2 regions of the Pseudoalteromonas sp. MelDa3 genome follow, and region 1 is predicted to be linked to the other one. Evidence: predicted binding sites of a transcription regulator. Region 1 holds the regulator's gene; the other holds the start of a gene.
The links. Region 1 encodes sigma-54, which starts transcription at its own class of promoters, with help from an activator protein. Its sites were predicted from a motif close to GTTGGCACGNNNNTNGNNT; they were not measured.
Positions count from the first base shown of each region.

Region 2: a site for sigma-54 is predicted at 1,963-1,981, ahead of CXF89_RS16620 (hemerythrin domain-containing protein). Genes of this name have one in related genera too.

Region 1 is NZ_PJBR01000007.1:114,609-118,827, forward strand. Features, by position in the region: gene rapZ (RNase adapter RapZ) at 1-89, opposite strand, end outside; gene ptsN (PTS IIA-like nitrogen regulatory protein PtsN) at 108-560, opposite strand; gene hpf (ribosome hibernation promoting factor) at 565-852, opposite strand; gene CXF89_RS02425 (RNA polymerase factor sigma-54) at 879-2,378, opposite strand; gene lptB (LPS export ABC transporter ATP-binding protein) at 2,448-3,173, opposite strand; gene lptA (lipopolysaccharide transport periplasmic protein LptA) at 3,170-3,715, opposite strand; gene lptC (LPS export ABC transporter periplasmic protein LptC) at 3,705-4,219, opposite strand, start outside.
Region 2 is NZ_PJBR01000110.1:1,252-5,470, forward strand. Features, by position in the region: gene CXF89_RS16600 (tetratricopeptide repeat-containing diguanylate cyclase) at 1-810, shown strand, start outside; gene CXF89_RS16605 (DUF6500 family protein) at 847-1,065, opposite strand; gene CXF89_RS16610 (hypothetical protein) at 1,103-1,360, opposite strand; gene CXF89_RS16615 (hypothetical protein) at 1,416-1,673, opposite strand; gene CXF89_RS16620 (hemerythrin domain-containing protein) at 2,021-2,446, shown strand; gene CXF89_RS16625 (hypothetical protein) at 2,530-2,943, opposite strand; gene CXF89_RS16630 (TonB-dependent receptor) at 3,370-4,219, shown strand, end outside.

The sequences.
Region 1 (4,219 bases):
TCTACGCAATAATAACCTAAATCTTCTACAACGCGTAAAGCAACCGACTTTCCAGAACCAGAACGGCCGCTTATGATAATTAACTCCATTTAACACCCTTTATAAAACTATGATTGATTGACAATAACTTGGTAAAGCTCAGCATCTGATTTTGCACTGCGTAACTGTTTACAAAAATCTTTGTTGTTTAGTTTATCAGCAATAGTTGCTAGAGTCTTTAAGTGCTGCTGGTTATCGCCATCTGGTACGATGAGTGCGACGAAAATATCAACAGGGCGATTATCGATTGCATCAAAATTTATTGGAGTTTCGCTAACGAGTACTAAAGCCAAAGGCTCTTCTGCACCGCTCATTCTTCCATGAGGAATGGCAATGCCACGCCCTATACCTGTACTACCCAATTTTTCTCTGCTCATTAAAGCATTAAGAATATCTTGTTGCGGTAAATACGGAAGTTTGTCGTGAGCAAGTTCGCTAATGAACTCTAAAATTCTTTTTTTGCTATTAAAAAGGACCGCAGCTTTGCTGCAGTCCTGGCATATAAGTGAGCTTAATTTCATCATATTAGTGTCGAGCAAGCTTCTCTTTGTGTTTAATTACTTGTCGATCGAGCTTGTCGATCAACGAGTCAATGGCGGCATACATATCTTGATGTTCTGTAGAGGCAAATAACTCAGCACCGCTTACGTGTATGGTGGCTTCTGCTTTTTGATTTAATTTTTCTACATCGAGAATGACATGAACATTATTAATATGATCAGAGTGTCTTTCTAGCTTCGCAAATTTGGTATTAATATAGTCTCTTAGTGAATCGGTTAATTCTACGTGACGACCAGTTAAGTTTAGTTGCATAAGCATTACCCTCTTTTTTTTGCGTCTTAAATCAAACTTTTACGTTGATTTGACGGTGGAATAGCCAGAGATTCGCGGTATTTTGCGATTGTACGTCTCGCTACTTTAATTCCTTGCTCAGCCAATATATCCGCTATTTTGCTATCACTCAATGGTTTTGCTGAGTTTTCTGCTGCGATTAATTTTCGGATAAGCGCACGGATTGCTGTAGATGAACATTCACCACCGTTTTCGGTGCTTACATGGCTTGAGAAAAAATATTTAAGCTCAAATATACCACGGGGTGTGTGCATATACTTTTGGGTTGTTACGCGCGAAATTGTTGATTCGTGCATTTCTACCATTTCAGCAACATCATTTAAAACCATTGGTTTCATGGCTTCAGGACCGTGTTCAAAAAAGCCTTGTTGTTGCTTAACAATACAATTTGTTACTTTTAATAGCGTGTCGTTTCTACTTTCTAAGCTTTTAATAAACCATTTAGCTTCTTGTAAATGCGAGCGAATAAACTGGCTGTCACCACTGGATTTTACAGTGCGAGACATTGCCGCGTATTGGCTATTAACACGAATTTTAGGCATGCTGTCTGGGTTTAACTCAACAACCCAGCGGCCTTTAATTTTTTTAACTGACACATCAGGAATAACATACTCAGATTCTTCTCTTACAATAGTATCTGCAGGTTTAGGGCTAAGAGTATGTATTAATGTCATTACTTCCTTAAGCTCTTCTTCTTTGAGCTTAGTTTTCTTCATTAATGTACGATAGTCACGAGCAGCTAATAAATCAATATGCTCGGTTAAAATCATTTTTGTTTCATTAATGTAAGGTGTTTCTTTATCAAACTGGTTAAGCTGAATACACAAACACTCTTGTAAACTACGTGCAGCAATACCAACAGGATCAAACAGTTGGATGCGTTTTAATACAGCTTCAATTTCATCAAGTTCGACTTCGTTATCATCTTCGTTTTCTTGATTAAAGCTTTCTAAAATCTCTTCGCAGCTTAGTGTTAAAATACCTGAATCATCGACGGCTTCTACAATCGCAATAGCAATAGCTTCGTCTGTAGGGCTAAATGGCGTTAGTTGTAACTGCCACATTAAATACTCATGGAGCGTTTCAGTAGAGGCGCCTTGGTATATTGATTCGTCTTCAGGCATCGGACCCGATGATGCTGCTGGGGCGGCACTCATGTACTCATCCCAACTAACATCCATAGCCATGTCGTCACTTAGCGTGTCTTTTGCAAGTGCTTCACCACTATCTTGTTCGTATTCACTTGGAGCATCATCGGCAGATGCGCTAACAGTTATGTCATCTGTATCTGCTTTTTGCTCGTTTTTACCTGCAGCGTCTTCTGAATAGTCTGCTTCTTCAACCTCTAATAGCGGGTTGCTGTCGAGAGCTTCTTGTATTTCTTGCTGGAGATCCAATGTACTGAGTTGCAACAAACGAATAGCTTGTTGCAGCTGTGGAGTCATTGTAAGTTGCTGGCCCATGCGCAGCTGTAGTGATTGCCTCATGTATCTCTAACAATCCTTTTATGTTGTTATAATTAATACTAGCAGATGCTTAAAGACATGGCGTAAATGTTACAGCCTAAATTGCTCGCCTAAGTAAACATCGCGTACTGTTTTATCATTTAATACGTGTTCTGGAGTACCTGATGCAATCAGCTCCCCATGAGAAACAATGTAGGCTTTTTCACAAACATCAAGGGTTTCTCTTACGTTATGATCGGTAATTAATACACCAATCCCACGATTTTTAAGATGTTCTATTATTTTCTTTATGTCTAATACCGAAATCGGGTCAACACCTGCAAATGGTTCATCCAGTAATATAAATTTAGGATCTGCTGCCAGCGCACGTGCTATTTCAACACGACGACGTTCGCCTCCTGACAATGCCATACCTTGGCTATCACGAATGTGTTGTATGCTAAATTCATCTAATAATTTATCGAGAGTGTCTTCTCTAGCTTGTTTATTTAACTCTTTGCGCGTTTCTAAAATGGCCATTAAGTTTTGATAAACAGTCAGCTTTCTGAATATTGAAGACTCTTGCGGTAAGTAGCCAATGCCTAATCTAGCACGACTATGCATAGGTAAAAGAGTAATATCGTTATCGTCTATCGATATTTTACCTTTGTCGCTAGGTACAAGTCCTACTATCATATAAAACGTGGTGGTTTTACCTGCACCGTTAGGGCCAAGTAAGCCAACAATACTGCCAGCTTTGACTTCAAGGCCGACGTTTTTTACAACTTCACGGCCTTTATAGCTCTTTGCTAATAGTTCAGCTTTTAATGTACTCATGGTTGACCTTTGTCGCTTTTTTTACTTTTTTTAGTCTCGATTGGCACTAAAATTGTGTGAACGCGGTCAGTTGAGTTTTCATCTTTTTCGGCACTGATTAGCTGCTGCTCTATATCGTAGGTAATGCTTTTAGCATTTATTTTTTGTCCCGCTTGCGATACTTGTGCATTACCAACAAGCGTTAAAAAACGCTTAGATACATCATAACGTACTTCGTCAGCACTGGCGCTCATAGTCGTGCCATCTGATTGCTTTTCTTCAAAGTACGCAGGGCTACCTGTAGCAATTAATAATTGTTTATTATCACCAAGTTCATCGCGTTTATGTACTTCTAAGCGGTCGGCTGTGATACGGCGATTACCGTGAATAATTTCAACGTTTTTCTCAAAAATCCCGACATTAGCTTTTAATTGACCTTCTTGCTTATCGGCGCTTATTGAAATTTGATTTGCAGCCGGTTGCGTATTTTGCTCTGCAGCACTACTATTAAACGCTAGTATAAGTGTAGGAATAATAAGTGATTTTAATATTTTATTGGTCATAATATATGGTTCGCGTATGGTTAATTAGTTTTATCACTTCGGTTTTTAAGTCGGCTTCTAGGCCTTTACCAGTGATTTTTAAATTGGGTCCAGTGATGATAACGGGTTGCTCCGAACGCATTGTTAATAGCTTTATATCTACCTGAATATTATCAGCATTGATTTTGTCTATCATGGCGTTATCGGTTAAGTTTTTGGCAACCACATTGCCTTCTAAAATTAATTGTTTGTCTTCGTATAATGTTGCTTCGTCTGCATTTATTTGCCACGTTTGCTTTTCGTTATATAAAGTAAAAATAGGTTTTTCAAAAAACGTAAAACCTAATTGTTGATATAGCTCCATTTTAGCCGCAGTAACTTTGTGGCTAATTTTACCTTGTTCGTCATAGGCTGTTTGTTTGAGTTCAATGGCTATGTAATCAGGCTTGGCAATAACTTCAGGCTCAGTCTGAGGTACAATATTTGTTTGTGTAAAATAAGGGTACCAAAGCCAAACCATACAGC
Region 2 (4,219 bases), on a different contig from region 1:
AGTAAACGCTATGAGCTAAAACGACGCCTTAACTACACTGACGAGGCTTTTGAAGCAATTGAACAGAAGCTCCTTTATACAAAAAAACACTACGAAGCTACCAGTGAAAATAATATAAAAACACTACAGATAAAGTTTGAAGTAAAAGAAAAAGAAGAAAAAATACAGCAACTAGAGTACGCAAAAGATATTAGTGAGCTACAAGCTAAAGAAGAATATCATCAAAAAATAATTTGGCGACTTAGCGCTGCTATTGCTTTTATTTTAGTTATTGCTTCATTATTTTTATTTTATCGGCAGGCTCGACAACGTCAAAAATATCACAATATTTCATTAACAGATTACCTAACAAATTGCCCTAATCGCAGAGGAATAATGCGCGCAGCAGAAGCAAAACTTGGTGAAGGTAAAATGACTATAGCAATTGTTGACTTAGACTACTTTAAAAAAGTTAACGACCATTTTGGTCACGATGTTGGCGATTTAGTTCTTATTGCCTTTGCAAAAGCTGCAAGAGAAACACTATGTAATGATCATCAGTTTGGCCGTTACGGCGGCGAAGAATGGTTATTTGCACTAAATACGGCTGATGAACGAATAATTCGCGATATATTTAACCGACTCGCTATTAGCTTCGCCGAGCATTGCAGTAATATAGAAGACTTTCCTACAGATACAAAAATCACTTTTAGTGCAGGAGCCTCTGTAAGTAGCCCTTTAAAAAGCACACTAGATGTTCTTATTAAGCATGCAGATAAATTACTTTATAAAGCAAAAGAAAACGGAAGAAACCAAGTCGTTGTTGATTAAATAAACACAGCTAAAAGTATTGGCTCAGTTAATTGACTAAAGTCCATCTAAAACCATCTGTTTAATTTTATGTGCCTTTACAAAATGATCTAATTTATGGGTGTGTATCCACCAAGTAGCAGCTTCCATAAGTAGCTCTGGGTCGTCGTTTTTATTAGCAAAAAATGCATAAAAAGAAAGCCCTACATTTTCGCCTTTAACTGCTATTTTTTTATCGCACACGGTAATTATTTTTGCTCTTAGTTCTTCCCTCATACATACCTTATTTAATTATATTTTTACTGTATATGTACTATTGAAATACGCCATTTAAAAAGCTAACGATTAGCTGTAAAAGACTTCTATCAACCAAACCGTGATTCTCAAGCTCTTTATTAGGCGTATTTACTTTTGCAGCTTTGCATTCATTATCTAATGTTTCATTTTTACGTGTATCGGTTTCGTATGCAATATCTGCTTGTTCCATACATTTTGCCGAGCCTGCGTAAGGCTGTGCCGCACAAGCGCTTAGTAATAAAAAAAGTGGAATTGCTATCAATAATTGCTTCATAACTAATCCTATTTTTACGCAACTTATTTAATTTAAATTACAGCTGCAAGTTAGCCTATTTACTTTCTACCACCATTACAAAAAATTCAAAAAAGAACGCCCCCACTGCATCAAAAAAAGTATCATTTTTTTCATCCTTTTTAATTTGTGCGCTAATGCATTGATTATAAACTTCTGAGCTTGTTTGAGCGCCATTTCGATCAACCGTTTCGGCCTCTTCAATGCATAAGTTAGGGTCAGAACGTGGGGCTGTACTACAGGCACTTAGTAAAGCGCACAGCAATAATGCGGCGATGGGGCTTTTTATGTTCATCCTTAAACTATCCTATTAAGTTAACGTGCTACCTGCATTTATACCGATTGATATTATATGTGGGAGTAATACATATAGATTGTACCTAAATAATGTTGCTACTTTATCACTGCAATAAAATAAACAACCAGTAAATATTTGTAAGGTTCTGTAGGAATTTATACTCACTTTATAATTGAACTACGTAAAAGCCTGAAATTATTGCATTCATATCACTGTAAAATTTACAGTGATATGAGCATAAAAATAAAAAATCAAAATAAAAGCAATAAAATACATCAACTTAATATTTGGCATTTAGTTTGCTAGTTAATGGTATAAGCAAATAAATTGTAAAAGGATTAGTTATGAATATTTTTGAAGCACTACGTCATGACCATGACAAACAAAGAAAATTAGTAGATGCACTTATTCAAACGCACGGCGACACAGAGCAGCGCCACACGCTAATGGACGAGCTAAAAACAGAATTAGAACAGCACGCAAAGTTTGAAGAACGTTACTTTTACAACCCACTTATGTTTGATGACTTAACTCATGAAAAAGCGCGCCACAGCGTAGCTGAACATCACGAAATTGATGAATTAATTGAACAACTTGAAGATACCGAAATGAGCTCGTCTGCATGGTTAGTTGCAGCTAAAAAGCTGCACCATTTAGTACATCATCATTTAAGTGAAGAAGAACACGAAGTATTTCAATTAGCGGGTAAAGCACTAACCGAAGGGCAAAAACAAAGCTTAGCAAAGCAATACAACGACGCTATGCATTAACGTATAAACCGACTTCCGCACTCCCTGTGTACTTATTGGTTATAAGCCAAATAGCTTATAACCAATTTTTTGCATATATTTTATTACTTTACAGTAAATTTTACGTCTTGGTCGCGTAATAAGTAAAGTGCGAAACACGCAGCCCACATTGGCCATGCAGTGAAGAATAATAAGTTATTAAAGCCATCTATATACTGGTTGTACGAAGAAAGCGTTGATAAGCCATGCATTACAAAAATGATACCGTAAGTTATACGCTTTTTAATACCCGCTAAAAATGCCAATACTAATACAAGTTGTAGAGCACCGATAACATAAGCAACTATGTCAGATGAGCCACTAATACCGTAAAAATGTTCGAAAATACGTGCGCTATGACCAGGGTTTACGAATTTATCGAACGTCCACATAACCATTACAATAAATACGCCTAAACGCAAAGATAAAAGTGACCATTGCAAACGGTTTTGCACATCAGAACTCATTGAACCTGTCATAAAATTTCCTTAAATGAATATTAATAAACGTTGAAGTAACCTAGACCGTATAAGTTATTTTTTATTTCAAAAAAATTTAATTATTTTAACTAAAAAAGTAATTAAGCTTTGTAGTAATAAAAGTGAAGCTTATTTTTGGAATTAAAAAATGCTGCGTAAAAGTTAACAACTTTAAAATGTTAGCAGGTGAAAAGTAGTCTATAATTTAAAAAGCCCATTAAAAGCAAATATTTACATTCACTCTAATACAATCGCTCTATTGATATTTTATCGACTGATAAAACTATAGTACTTAATTACCACCTTTATAATACATCTGTTTTGTTATGTTCTAAAAAACAAAAAGAATCGAAATTTTACTGAAATTTATTTTTAATCCTTTCGGTCTTTATCGCCAACAACATTTTAACCGTAGAGAGAAAACGTTTGAAACACGCATATTTAGCACTTTCCCTAGCCACTATATTAAATACACCACTTAATGCTTTTGCAGCCGAAGAATCAAAAACAACAAAAGATGGCGCAATAGAGCGCATTGAGGTGGCAGGCCAAGCTATTAAATCTCAAGGTCTTTCGGTTAAAAACGCCACTGTAGACGGCCCTTTTGGCGACAACTTAGCCCTACAAGATATAGCCCGCTCAGTCACACCAATTTCAAGCGAGTTAATAGAGCAACTCAATATTACGACTTTACAAGACGTGCTCGCAGTAAGCCCTAATACCTATTCAGCCAGTGGTTTTGGCGCACCTAGTTTACCTACTATTCGTGGGCAATTAGGTGAGCTTTTTCAAGATGGCACACGCCGACAAGCCGGTAATAACGGCTTTGGTGTGCCCTTATCGTTCAACTCTATAGAACAGATAGACGTGGTAAAAGGCGCGCCGCCGGTATTATTTGGCTCAAGCCAACGCAACGGTGGTTTTGTAAACTTACATTCTAAAAAAGCATCAACTGACGAAAGTAAAGGCAAAGCAACGGTATCTGCAGGTCGATGGGATCAGTACAGTGTTTTAGTTGATTACAGTGCACCCATTGTAAAAGACAAAGTAGGCTTTAGAGTAAGCGCTGAACACATAGATAACGGCAGCTACTACGACTTTTCAGGCACAAAGAGCGACAGCTTATTTGCATCATTACGCGTATTACCTGATGACAAGAGCAGCTGGGATATTAACTTTGAGTTATACCAAGTTGAATTTACCGATAACGCAGGTATTAACCGCCCTACTCAAGCGCTAATAGATAATGGCCTTTATATTACCGGCCAAGGCGTGC